One region of the Cobetia sp. UIB-001 genome, then DNA from elsewhere that is predicted to be linked to it. Evidence: predicted binding sites of a transcription regulator. Region 1 holds the regulator's gene; each other region holds the start of a gene.
What was found. The regulator FNR, encoded in region 1, switches genes on or off when oxygen is low (the NO sensors DNR and NnrR bind a similar motif). The targets are predictions, from matches to a motif close to TTGATNTANATCAA.
Positions count from the first base shown of each region.

Region 2: the regulator FNR is predicted to act here: its motif matches at 3,610-3,623, upstream of clpB (ATP-dependent chaperone ClpB).
Region 3: the regulator FNR is predicted to act here: its motif matches at 2,215-2,228, upstream of adhP (alcohol dehydrogenase AdhP).

Region 1 is NZ_CP058244.1:322,830-327,426, reverse strand. It holds gene HA399_RS01475 (cbb3-type cytochrome c oxidase subunit I) at 1-713, shown strand, start outside; gene HA399_RS01470 (cbb3-type cytochrome c oxidase subunit II) at 710-1,327, shown strand; gene HA399_RS01465 (hypothetical protein) at 1,353-1,631, shown strand; gene fnr (fumarate/nitrate reduction transcriptional regulator Fnr) at 1,920-2,669, shown strand; gene HA399_RS01455 (fatty acid cis/trans isomerase) at 2,877-4,597, opposite strand, start outside.
Region 2 is NZ_CP058244.1:3,907,914-3,912,510, forward strand. It holds gene HA399_RS16140 (acetolactate synthase 3 large subunit) at 1-239, opposite strand, end outside; gene clpB (ATP-dependent chaperone ClpB) at 818-3,466, opposite strand; gene pgeF (peptidoglycan editing factor PgeF) at 3,778-4,554, opposite strand; gene rluD (23S rRNA pseudouridine(1911/1915/1917) synthase RluD) at 4,594-4,597, opposite strand, start outside.
Region 3 is NZ_CP058244.1:566,852-571,448, forward strand. It holds gene HA399_RS02430 (response regulator) at 1-183, opposite strand, end outside; gene HA399_RS02435 (aldehyde dehydrogenase family protein) at 598-2,118, shown strand; gene adhP (alcohol dehydrogenase AdhP) at 2,479-3,507, shown strand; gene HA399_RS02445 (pyridoxamine 5'-phosphate oxidase family protein) at 3,682-4,173, opposite strand; gene HA399_RS02450 (CreA family protein) at 4,365-4,597, opposite strand, start outside.

The DNA of each region.
Region 1 (4,597 bases):
CCCTGCCGGCCTGGAGCCAGACGCTGGGCATGGCGATGGGCCTCCTGCTGCTGGCGCCGGGGCTGGCACTCAGCCTCAATGGCCTGATGACACTCAAGGAGGATTGGCACTCATTGCGCCGGGATCCGCTTAACTGCCTGCTGGCGGCAGCTCTGATCAGCTTCGCCCTTGCGGTTCTTGAATACAGCCTGCTGTCATTGCCGACACTCAACGCCCTGACCTTCAGTGCCGCCAACAGTCTGTCGCCGGCAGCAAGCCTGGGGGTGGTCGCGACAGTCGCCATCGTGATGGCCTATCACCTGCTGCCCCCGATGCGCTCCCTCGCGCTGCTCAAGACGCACGCCCTGCTGGCCATCATCGGCACCCTGCTGTGCGTTGCCGCCAGCTGGGCGACCACGCTGCTTCAAGGCAGCATGTGGCATGTGCTGGCAGATGACGGCAGGCCGCTATATACCTTGAGCGAGGTGCTGGAAGTGGCCCGCATGCCGATGATGATCTCGCTGGGCGGGCTCGCCTGCTGGGCGCTCGGCTTGCTGCTGATGCTCCTCAACGTGACGCGCACCCTGGCTGATAAAAAGAGCGAACGCCAAGCCGCTCACGAGCGCCAGCGCCTGAGCTCCGGCTCGCACAAGGCATCATCAGAGCCAGCCATGCACTCTGCGTCCCCCTCTACCACGCCCCCTGCCACATCCTCGGGAGGGCACTACGCATGAGACATGTCCTGCTCGAACGTCACGCCGGCCTGATGACGGCACTATGCCTGCTCACCATGAGCCTCGGCGCCCTTGCCCAGCTGGTGCCGCTCGGGGCTCACCCCAGTCTCGCCAGCGCACCCGAAGACCTCAGACCGCTGAGCGCCCTGGCGCTGGAGGGCCAGCGCATCTACCAACGCGAGGGCTGTCAGCAGTGCCATACACGCATGGTGCGCGATCTACCGGGCGACACGGCGCGCCACGGCGAAGCGACGACCGCCCGGGCGCGCTACTACGACCGCCCTTCGCTGTGGGGCGTCGAGCGCTGGGGGACGGATTTGAGCCGGCTGCCTGCGCAACATGACGATGCCTGGCAGCGTCTGCATCTGAATGCCCCGCGCAGTCAGGTGCCGGGCTCAGCGATGCCCGCCTACCCGTGGCTGTTCGAGCGGGCGTTGAGCGGCGAAGGCATCGCGGCCCGCATGCGAGCCCTGCAGGGCCTGGGCGTGCCCTACGCGGAAGACGAGATTCTCGCCGCCCCCAATGACGTGCGTGGCACTGCCGAAATCACGGCGCTGCTCGCCTACCTGCAGCAGGCCGCCCCCGCGAGCGACATCGCCAGCCGCGGCCCATGACAGGACACCGCTCAGGAGACACGACATGAATCTGCTGGAGACAACTGGACTCCCCCTGTTCTGGAATCTCTGGGTGCTGGCCCTCACGCTGGGCAGCCTGGTGCTGTTCGCCATGCTGGCCCTGGGCAGTCTTTCGCGCGCTGCAAGCGCTGACAGCGACGAGCGCGAAGGCGATGGCCCCATGCAGGAACATCGCATCAACGGCGTACGTCAGCCTGACACACCAGCGCCACGTGCCTGGGGCATACTGGCACTGGCGACGCTGGCCGCCGCACTGATCCTGCTGCTCGGCGCAGCTGGCTGAGGCAGGTCGTCGCGGTATGGTCATGCGGGGCCAACCGGGCCTAAAGTTCACACACCTTGCAACGCCCATGGGTTGGGCAGGATAATGAATTAATAAAATCTAATATTATGGTGCCACGAAATTGCACTGCCCCAGCCGATGAGCGCTCAGACTCTGGCCGCTCGAATCAATTCGGCTAGGCAGGGTAGCGGCGGGCGACAAGGCCCCGCCCCACCTTTCGTTGCGCCCGAAAGACCCCTCCGCTGCCCTACCCCAGGGGTAGCGGTGACATTCCTCAGGAGAGTCACCATGACGGCCAATGCACAGGCATCACACCGCTTGCGCGCCCATGAAGCCCGCTGCCAGACCTGTTCGCTGAGTTCACTGTGCCTGCCACTGGCACTGAACATGGAAGATATCGACCAGTTTGACGCCATCATCCGCCGTCGCGCGCCACTCAGAAAAGGGGAAGTACTCTTCACCCAGGGCGATGCCTTCGATTGCGTCTTCACGGTGCGCTCCGGAAGTCTCAAGCAGATCACCAATGAAAACAGCGGCATGGAGCAGCTGACCGGCTTCTACCTGCCCAGCGAGCTGGCCGGGCTGGATGCCATCGACAGCAATTGCTATCCCGGCACTGCGGTGGCGCTGGAAACCACCACCGTCTGCGAGATTCCCTTCGACCGCCTCAATGCGCTCTCGGAGCAGATGCCGGAGCTGAGAACCCAGCTGTTCAAGAGCCTGAGCAAGGAGTTGCACGAAGATCGCCGCATGATGATGCTGCTGTCGCGCAAGACAGCCGATGAGCGACTGGCGAGCTTCCTGGTCAACCTGTCACAGCGCTTCCGTCGCCGTGGCTATTCGCCGTACAGCTTCCGCCTCTCGATGGCACGCGCCGATATCGGCAACTATCTGGGGCTGGCCGTCGAAACCATCAGCCGTATCCTGACCCGCTTCCAGACCCAGGGGCTGGTCGACATTCGTGCCCGCGAGGTGCATATCCTGCATTTGGATGGCCTGATCGAACTGGCCGAAGGCGAGTGTCAGGGCGGTCGCTGATGACGCCTGCTGACAGCACATCACGCTGAGCGACACTGCGCTGATCCGCCGCCAGGGCGCCATGTCGGCACCACACAAGACAGAAGCCCGCCACGCAATTTGCGTGGCGGGCTTCTTCTTTCTGTCAGGCCAGTCGTCAGTCGTCCTGACAACCCTGACAGCCCAGATAGTCATGACAATAGGGCTTGTCTCGGCCTTCGCTGGCGATCAGCGGTTCTCGAGGCGGTTATAGTCCAGCAGGCCCGCTTCGACAGGGCGATCAGCATAGTTGGTGCGCAGCACGCTGTCGGAGAACTCCCAGAAGCGCGGGTCAGTCCGGCGCACCCCGATATCGGCCTGCAGGGCGCGATAGTCCTCTTCGGTCTCGAGTGCCGCCACCCGCTCTGCCAGCCCCGTCAGGGTGTCAGGCGTCAAACGCCAGAAGGCATTCGGGTAATCGCCCGCCACGCCCCGCAAGACATCGAGAGTGTCTTCCTCAGGACGGCGATTTTCCTCCTCATCGAACAGGCTGGTGATGTTGGCGTGGGCGGAATTGCGCAGCACGCTGTAAAGGCGTGGCGAGTCGTCAGTACCATCCTCCAGCGCGACGATCGTCACCTCCGGCATCAGGCTGGCCGAGACTCCCTGCACCGCAGCGAGGGCCTGCAGCTCATGTCGCACATGCTCGTCCTCGACATTGCTCAGGCTGCGCTCATGACCGAGTTCCGGTGCGAGGCGCTCCTTCATGCGCCGCATCAGACCAAGGCGCGCCTGGTTCGGCGATGACAGCTCCTGCGGCGTCCAGACGATGCCACTGGGCGCATCGAACTGCGGCGGCTTCTTGAACAGCAGCTCGCCAAGCCCGGGGCTGACGTCGCGATACCAGCTGTCATGCACCGCCTGGCGCTCGCCTGCCGGCAACAGCACCAGCAGGTTGTTCTCGCCTTCCATGCGCAGGAAGTCCATGTACAGACGGGTGACAAGCTGATGGCCGAGATTGCCGTAGACATCGAAGCCGGCGACCAGCAGGTAGTGGATGCGCTCAAGCATCGGGTAATCGATGATCCAGCCCGTCTTGGGCACGCCACCGACCAGCCCCTTCATCACCGCCGCATTGTCGAAGTGACGATAGATGGTCAGGGCCGCGTTGGGGTTACGCCCCTGGCCGGGGCCCTCGGTCCAGCCGCTGCCGTCCCACAGCACTCGCTCATCCAGGCGCAGATCGCCATCGAGATAGGCCTGGGACATCAGGCGCTGCTTGGCCTTGAGGTAGGCGGTCTGCTTGCTCTCGAACTTGACCCAGGAGCTGATCGGCAACGCATTGCTGCTCTGCTCGGCGGGCAGGCTGAGATTCTTCCCTTCCTCGGCCAGGGTGCGTTCCACTTCCGGGTGACTGAACATCTTCGGGTCAGTGAAGCCGACCCAGAAGTGATCATTGATCACATCCACCGCGACCTGCCCGCGACAGACCGGCCCCTTGATGAAGCCCATGATGGTGTTCTGCGACTCATCCAGCATGAAGCGATAGCGTGACTCGGCCGGAATGGCCTCGAAGGTCAGGAAAGGATTCGAGGCCGTCTTGAGGTCGTAATCCGGCAGGTCATCCACCGGGTAATCCGGTGTCAGGAACAGCGCCCGCCAGCGCTTGAAGCGAGCATCATCGAGCGCATAGGGCAGATGACTCTTGGCCAGGATCGTCGCGCGCTCCTGCCACAGACGGTAATAGACCCGCGGGCGCCCGGCGTCATCGTGGGGCAGGCTCGCGCGCTCACCGGCGGTGTAGGAGGCATAGGGTGCATCGTAGGGGCGGCGCGTGGAGATGCGCTTGATCGGCTCGCCCGGCGGGGTGCTGGAACGCACCAGCTTGAAGAAGATCGGCCGGCCGTCCGCGCCCTTGATGCCCGGGAAATACACATGGCTCAGGAAGAGATGCTCGTAGATATAGCGAT
Region 2 (4,597 bases), 590 kb from region 1:
GTCGCGCCCGGGCCTGAGGTGACCAGCACCACACCCGGCTTGCCGGAGGCGCGCGCGTAACCATCGGCGGCGTGGGTCGCGGCCTGCTCGTGACGGACCAGAATGTGCTGGACCTTGTCCTGGCGGAACAGGGCGTCATAGATATGCAGCGCCGCCCCACCGGGATAGCCGTAAATATATTCCACGCCCTCGTCATGCAGGGCGCGGGCGATCATGTCAGCGCCGGAAAGCAATTCCACTTGGTTATTCTCCCCTGGAGGTCTCGAGTGCGTCCGGCGGCAATGCGCAAGCCGGATCGAGTGCGACCTGAATGTCGCTACCGCAGAAATTGCGGCACCTGATGCCAAACCCTGGCGTCTGCGGCCCGGTTAGGGCCTGCACTCTTGTCGCATCGGTTGGATGCGGTCGGGGCTGATGGCCGGTCGGTACGGTTGGCGTACCCGGACCGGCGTATCCTTTGACAGGCGGACAGCGACTCAGCGTCTGTCCTTCACGCGGCGCTTCGAGGGTCGCCCGAATGGCCGCGCCCGCAATCAGGAATGGTCAAGAGTCCAACAGCCGCAAGGGGCTGTCAACTCAACCTTACGCCAGTGTGCGCCGCCTGCGCCAAATGCCACACCGATAACAACGAATCCGGCCATAAGCGTGCGTAAAACCTCACCAATGGCGATAAATTCGCAATTTTCTGCTTCGTGAATTTCAGCATGCCTCACGCCGGGTTGTCTTTTTGCGCCCGGGCGGCAGACACGAAAACGCCCCACCGCAAGCGGAAGGGCGTGCTTCCGTCACGGTGGGGCGTCACTCACGGGCGCACGAATCAGCGCGTGAAGGTCAGCTCCCCGCCCTCTTCGCCGACATGGATGACGTCACCGGGCACGAAGTCACCGCCCAGCAGGGCCTGGGCCAGCGGGTTCTCGATGCGGCTCTGGATGGCGCGCTTGAGCGGGCGAGCGCCATAGACCGGATCGAAGCCGGCCTTGGCCAGCAAAGCCATCGCCGGGTCGGTGATCTCGAAGCCGAGATCACGCTCGGCCAGACGCGCCTTGAGACGCTCAAGCTGAATGCCCGCGATGGAGGCGATCTGCGCCTGTCCCAGCGCGTGGAACACGACCACTTCATCGATGCGGTTGATCAGCTCCGGACGGAAGTGATTGCCGACGACTTCCATCACCGCCGTCTTCATGTCGTCGTACTGGAAGGCCGCCTTGCGCTCGGCACGCTCGTCGGCGCTTTCCGTGCTGCCCTCGTCTTCCGCCAGCTCGCCATTGAGGCCGCTCATGCGCTGGATCATTTCCGAGCCCAGGTTGGAGGTCATCACGATCACGGTATTGCGGAAGTCGACGGTGCGCCCCTGACCATCGGTCAGGCGGCCATCTTCCAGCACCTGCAGCAGGATGTTGAAGACATCCGGATGCGCCTTCTCGACCTCGTCGAGCAGCAGCACGGAGTACGGCTTGCGGCGCACGGCCTCGGTCAGATAGCCGCCCTCTTCATAGCCGACATAGCCGGGAGGCGCGCCGATCAAGCGAGCCACGGAATGCTTCTCCATGAACTCGGACATGTCGATGCGCACCATCGCCTCTTCGGTGTCGAACAGGAAGTTGGCCAGTGACTTGCAAAGCTCCGTCTTGCCGACACCGGTCGGGCCGAGGAACAGGAAGGAGCCGTTGGGACGATTCGGATCGGACAGCCCCGCGCGGGAGCGACGCACCGCATTGGATACCGCGATCACCGCCTCGTCCTGACCGATCACCTTCTCGTGCAGCGCCTCTTCCATGCGCAGCAGCTTGTCACGCTCGCCTTCGAGCATCTTGGCGACCGGAATGCCGGTCCAGCGCGAGACGACCTCGGCAATCTCCTCCTCAGTGACATTGGAGCGTAGCAGTACGTGGGCGGAGGTATCCGCCTCGCCGTCGCCGGCTTCGCTGATCTGCTTCTCGAGCCCCGGAATCACGCCGTACTGCAGTTCCGACATGCGACTGAGATCACCGGCGCGGCGTGCCTGCTCCAGATCGATACGCGCCTGCTCCAGCTCGGCCTTGAACTGGGCCGCGCCCTGGATGCTGGACTTCTCGGCCTTCCAGACTTCATCGAGGTCGGCGTATTCCCGCTCCAGCTCCGAGATCTGGTCCTCAAGCGCGCCGAGACGCTTGAGCGCCGCCTCGTCGGTTTCCTTCTTGAGCGCTTCACGCTCCATCTTGAGCTGGATCAGGCGGCGGTCGAGACGGTCCATCTCCTCCGGCTTGGAATCCAGTTCCATGCGGATACGTGACGCGGCCTCATCGATCAGGTCGATCGCCTTGTCTGGCAGCTGACGGTCCGTGATGTAGCGCGAGGACAGCCGTGCGGCGGCGATGATGGCGCTGTCGGTGATGTCGACCCCGTGGTGCACCTCATAGCGCTCCTTCAGTCCACGCAGGATGGCGATGGTGTCTTCCTCGCTGGGCTGGTCGACCTGCACCTTCTGGAAGCGGCGCTCCAGCGCGGCGTCCTTCTCGATGTACTGGCGATACTCGTCAAGCGTGGTGGCACCGACACAGTGCAGCTCGCCACGCGCCAGCGCCGGCTTGAGCATGTTGCCGGCATCCATCGCGCCTTCGGCCTTGCCCGCGCCGACCATGGTGTGCAGCTCGTCGATGAACAGGATGACCTGGCCTTCTTCCTGTGCCAGCTCCTTCAGCACCGACTTGAGGCGCTCCTCGAATTCGCCGCGGAACTTGGCCCCCGCCAGCAGCGAGCCCATGTCGAGGGACAGCACGCGCTTGTTCTTGAGGCCTTCCGGCACCTCGCCATTGACGATACGGCTGGCCAGTCCCTCGACGATGGCGGTCTTGCCGACGCCGGGCTCACCGATCAGCACCGGGTTGTTCTTGGTGCGACGCTGCAGCACCTGGATCGTGCGGCGAATTTCCTCGTCACGCCCGATCACCGGGTCGAGCTTGCCATCCCGCGCGCGCTCGGTGAGATCCAGGGTGTACTTGTTGAGCGCCTCGCGATTGTTCTCGGCATCGGCATCACCCACGGCTTCGCCACCGCGCAGCGCATCGATGGCGGACGTCAGGGCGGGCTTCTTGATGCCCGAGGAGGTGAACAGCTTGCCGAGATCACCACCCAGCTCCAGCGTAGCCAGCAGCGCGAGCTCGGAGGCGATGTATTGATCGCCGCGCTTCTGCGCTTCGCGATCGGCCAGATTCAGAAGCTTGCCGAGGACCTGCGAGGGCGCGACATTGCCGTCGAACTGGGACACGGTGGGCAGGTCATCCAGCTGGCGCTTGAGGCCGCTCATCAGGCTGGTGGCATCGCCGCCCGCCTTGTTGACCAGTGCCTTGAGCCCGCCATCGCGGTCTTCCAGCAGTGCCAGCAGCAGATGCTGCGGGTGAATTTCATTGTGGCCTCGCCCGACGGCGAGCGACTGGGCATCCGCCAGAGCGTTCTGCAGCTTGCTGGTGAGTTTGTCGATGCGCATGGTGCCTTCTCCTGAGAGTCATGGCGGTACTCCTTTTCTCAGGAGCTTCGCCTGTAACATTTCGTATCTGACTCTCAAGATGGGGGCTGGCGCACGGCTTTCAAGGCAGGATTCGCCGCGCTGCAGCATGTTGTGGCATTTGCCTGATCCAGGTCAGATTCCCACCGCCCCCGCCGGCCATCAGCTTTGTCACACACAGAAACGCCCCGCCAACCTGAGACATCAGGTCAACGGGGCGTTTGTGGGTACTGCATGTCGAGCTGGCGGAATGCGCTGAACCAAGACCCGATCAGAGATTCCTGACCAGCGCCTCAGCGCAGCCAGATCACCGTGGCGAGGCGTCCGGTCACGCCATCATCCCGCCGATGGGAATAGAAGCGGGATTCAGAGGCGGTACAGAAGTGGCCGCCACTGACATGACCGACCCCGGCACGCTCGAGACGCAGGCGTGCCAGCTTGTAGAGATCGCCCATGTAGTGACCGAGCCGGTAGGGGCTGGCCTCGAAGGCGTCATCGGCCTCGGGAAGGTCCGCGATGAAGGCATCACGCACCTCGGGGCCGACCTCGAACTGCGCATTGGAGATCGCCGGGCCCAGCCAGGCCATCAGCTCGCCGGGATCATCGCCGAGACGCTCGATGGTGGCTTCCAGCACGCCTTCGACCAGCCCGCGCCAACCCGCGTGTGCCACACCGACGCGCGTGCCCTGCCGATCACAGAACAGCACCGGCAGGCAGTCCGCCGTCATCACCACACAGGCCTGCCCGGTGCCGGTACTGATGCAGGCATCCCCCCGTGGCGGGGCATCCGGGCGGTCTTCGGCGTGGCAGACATCGAAGGCATCCACCACCTGAGTGCCGTGCACCTGATCCAGCCACGCCAGCGGACGACCGTCATCGACCTCCGCCGCAAGCAACTCACGCACCTGCGCCACCATCGCCGGGTCATCGCCGACATGCAGCGCCGGATTGAAGCCGGCATACGGCCCCTGACTGGGGCCGCTCTCACGCGTGGTCACGAAGGCCTGCACCGGGCTCGGCGCGGGCCAGTCCGGCAGTACCAGGGTCGGGCGTAGACTCTCGTCGTGCATAACCTCTCCTTGTGCGGCGTGTCGCGCGAGCCTGCCGCCTCAG
Region 3 (4,597 bases), 240 kb from region 1:
ATCCAGCAGCAGCAGGTCGAGGCTATCGACGTGCACGTCGATGAGGCTGAGCGTCTCGGCGAGACTGGCGGCCTGCAGCAGCTCGTAGGGCGGCGTGGGGTCATCGGCGACGTTCAGACTCAGGGTACGACTGATGGCATCACGGAACAGCGGATGGTCATCCGCGATCAACAGACGGTACATGGAGGCTCCTGGCCGGTGGCGGGCGATATCCTGAGCATAACGTCATGGCGTGGTGTCGTGCCTTGCGGCCTTCGCGGTATGGCGGCGTTCGTTTCTCCTTCCTTTTCTCCTCCCAAGGGATGAGACGGTCTCCGCCCATGGGGGCATGTCGCGATTGGCGTTGGTGGTCAAGACTGTGAGAGTCGCCTGATCAAGAGGCTCTTGATAGAGCGGGCAGCGAGTCAGCGCCAACGGCGCCACTGCAGTAGAGCCAACCCAGGCGTTTCGCTGACACGACAACGACTTTTCAGCAACGACAACGACTTTTCAGCAACGACAACGACTTTTCAGTAACGACAACGACTGTGCAGCAACGACAACAACAGGCCGTCGATCACGAGCGCCACTCGTGAATCCGGCCAACAGGAGTTCGCCATGATCTACGCCTCCCCGGGCAGCGCCGATGCGCTGGTCACGTTCAAGGATATCTACGGCAACTATATCGGCGGTCGCTTCGTCGAGCCGGTGAAGGGTGAGTACTTCGACAATGTCAGCCCGGTGACGGGCGAGGCCTTCTGCCGTATCCCGCGTTCGAGTGCAGAGGATATCGACCTCGCGCTGGACGCCGCCCACAAGGCAGCCGCTGCCTGGGGCAAGACCTCGGTGCAGGAGCGCTCCAACATCCTGCTCAAGATCGCGGATCGCATCGAGCAGAATCTCGAGATGCTGGCCGTCGCCGAGACCTGGGACAACGGCAAGGCGGTGCGCGAGACGCTGAACGCCGATATCCCGCTGGCGGCGGACCACTTCCGTTACTTCGCCGGTTGCCTGCGTTCCCAGGAAGGCACCGCGGCGGACATCGATGCCAATACCGTTTCCTACCACTTCCATGAGCCGCTGGGCGTGGTCGGGCAGATTATCCCGTGGAACTTCCCGATCCTGATGGCGGCCTGGAAGCTCGGCCCGGCGCTGGCGGCCGGCAACTGCGTGGTGCTCAAGCCGGCGGAACAGACCCCGGCCTCGATTCTGGTGCTCGCGGAGCTGGTCGGCGACCTGCTGCCGGCGGGCGTGCTCAACATCGTCAACGGCTACGGGGCCGAGGCCGGCCAGGCGCTGGCCACCAGCAAGCGCATCGCCAAGATCGCCTTCACCGGCTCCACTCCCGTGGGCTCGCACATTCTCAAGTGCGCCGCCGACAGCATCATCCCCTCCACGGTGGAGCTGGGCGGCAAGTCGCCCAACATCTACTTCGCCGACATCATGAATGCCGAACCCGAGTTCATCGACAAGGCCGCCGAAGGCCTGGTGCTGGCGTTCTTCAATCAGGGCGAGGTGTGCACCTGCCCGTCACGCGCCCTGATCCAGGAAAGCATCTACGACGACTTCATGGCCCGGGTGATGGAGCGCGTGAAGACCATCAAGCGCGGCAACCCGCTGGACACCGACGTGCAGGTCGGCGCCCAGGCCTCCCGCGAGCAGTTCGACAAGATCATGTCCTACATGGATGTCGCCCGCGAGGAAGGCGCCGAGGTGCTCACCGGCGGCAGCAGCGAGCAGCTGGAGAACGAGCTGGCCAACGGCTATTACATCCAGCCGACCCTGCTCAAGGGCAACAACTCGATGCGTGTCTTCCAGGAGGAGATCTTCGGGCCGGTGGTGGCCGTCACCACCTTCCGTGACGAGGCCGAGGCGCTGGCCATCGCCAATGACACCGAATTCGGTCTCGGCGCCGGCGTCTGGAGCCGCGACATGAACGTCGCCTTCCGCATGGGGCGTGGGATCCAGGCCGGTCGCGTGTGGACCAACTGCTACCACCAGTATCCCGCCCATGCCGCCTTCGGTGGCTACAAGAAATCCGGTGTCGGTCGCGAGACCCACAAGATGGCACTGGAGCACTACCAGCAGACCAAGAACCTGCTGGTCAGCTACGACATCAATCCGCTCGGCTTCTTCTAGGCCTGTCAGGCAGCGCCACCGCGACTGGTGGCGCTGCACGCCTCCCGCGATTCTTGCTTGAGAATATGACATCGATCCCGCGCCAGATCCGATTGCTTGATCTGGCGCAGGGCAGGGAGCGCTGCGTCTGGTTTCAATGGAGAGGCAAGCTTTGCACTGGCTCGGGCGCAGGCTCGGGCGCTGGAGAAACGCAGGCCTGGGTGCTGGAGAAACGCAGGCCTGGGTGCTGGAAAAAACGCAGGCATGGGCGCTGGCGCATGCAGGCGCAAGCCCACACTCTCCAGCGCAACGCTCCGCCGCAACTCTGCTGGTTCGTCTTTCTTGAATGTTCGTCAGTCTTCAATGGATGAGGAGTACGTCATGGATAACAGCATGAAAGCCGCCGTGGTACGTGAATTTGGTGCACCGCTGGTGATCGAGGAGGTAGCGGTGCCGCGTCCGGGGCGTGGCGAGATTCTGGTCGAGGTCGCCGCCTCCGGGGTCTGTCATACCGACCTGCACGCCGCGCATGGCGACTGGCCGGTGAAACCCAATCCGCCGTTCATTCCCGGCCATGAAGGCGTCGGCACCATCGCCGCGGTGGGCGAGGGCGTCACCCACGTCAAGGAAGGCGATCGTGTCGGGGTGCCCTGGCTCTACTCGGCCTGCGGCCACTGCGAGCATTGTCTGGGTGGTTGGGAGACGCTGTGCGAGAGCCAGCAGAATACCGGCTACTCGGTGAATGGCGGCTTTGCCCAGTTCACGCTGGCGGACGCCGGCTACGTCGGGCGCCTGCCGGACAGCGTGGGCTTCGTGGAGATCGCGCCGGTGCTGTGCGCCGGGGTCACGGTCTACAAGGGACTCAAGATGACCGACACCCGCCCCGGCCAGTGGGTGGTGATCTCGGGCATCGGTGGGCTGGGACACATGGCGGTGCAGTATGCACGCGCCATGGGCCTGAACGTGGCGGCGGTGGATGTGGATGATGCCAAGCTGGAACTGGCCCGTCGTCTGGGCGCGACCGTAACCGTCAATGCCATGAAGGAAGACCCGGCGAGCGTCATCAAGCGCGAGATCGGTGGCGCGCATGGCGCGCTGGTGACGGCGGTGTCGCCCAAGGCCTTCGATCAGGCCCAGAACATGCTGCGCCGTGGCGGCACCCTGGTGCTCAACGGCCTGCCGCCGGGCGATTTCCCGCTGCCGATCTTCTCCACCGTGCTCAATGGCATCACGGTGCGTGGCTCCATCGTCGGCACGCGCCAGGACTTGCAGGAGGCGCTGGACTTCGCCGCGGAAGGCAAGGTCGCCGCCACCGTGCAGACCGGCAAGCTCGAGGACATCAACGACATCTTCGGACGCATGATCGACGGCAAGATCGAAGGGCGCATCGTGCTCGACATGAAGGCCTGAGGTGTTCGCTGACCTGAATCCTCACCACCGATGACAGGCCTGCTGGAAACGGCAGGCTGCCAGACACGACAACGCCAGCCCGAGGGCTGGCGTTGTCGTGTCTGGCATGGTCGTGCGCGTTGACTCTCACGCGGGCACTGCAAAGAGCTCTCCATGACGAGCTCGGGCTTTAGCTTACACCGTGCCGAATTTCTCGTTCTCGCCCATGTCCGGGGTGTGGTCCTTGTCGAGGTTGGCGCGCGCCACCTCGTAGAGCTGATAGGCCTTGCTCTCCTTGGCCTTCCAGTGCTCGCCGGATTGCACCGAGATCTCCAGCAGGGTGACGTCGGGGTCATCCTTGCCTTCCGGGAACCAGGCGGCCACGAACGGGTTCCAGAACTTGTCGATCAGGCCCTGATCACGGTGCAGATTGGCATGACCGCTCAGCGACACGTAGACGCCATCATCCTGATCGGAAAAGCTCAGGCAGACCTCGCTGTCCTTCTTGGCCTCAAACACCTTCTCGGCGCTGGCGCGGGTGAAGAACCACAGGGTGCCGTCGTAGTCATCCTGCACCAGATGCATCGGGCGGGCGTGGGGCATGCTGTCGCCTTGCGTCACCAACATGCCGACCTTCACATCCTTGATCAGCTTCCAGATCTTCTGCTTGTGCTCCGGGCTCGACATCGTGTGTCACTCCTTTGCGTCATGCGAATGAAAATCCGGCTGGCTAGCCGTTGCACAAGACCTTGGAGCGACAGCCCACAACTTCAAGGGATGATGGTGAAGCTTTCGCTTGATGAGCCATTCCTTGATAAACCTGGGTTTGATGAGTAAGAACTTGATGTATCAGTGCTTGATTCAGGCGCCGAGGCGACTCACTGCGCTGCCGGTGCCTGCCAGGCGTCGCTGCCCCACAGCGGCACGCTGCTCAGTGCATGCTTGAAGCTGCCGCTGGTTTCCTTGGTGCTGTAGGCGATATAGAGCAGGCTCTGGGAGTCGCGATCCAGAATGCGACGAATCTTGAGGCTCTTGAGCAGCACGCTCTTGGACTTGCGATAGACCTCCTCGCCACTCTTGGAGGTGTCGATGTCGGCGATCATCTCCGCCG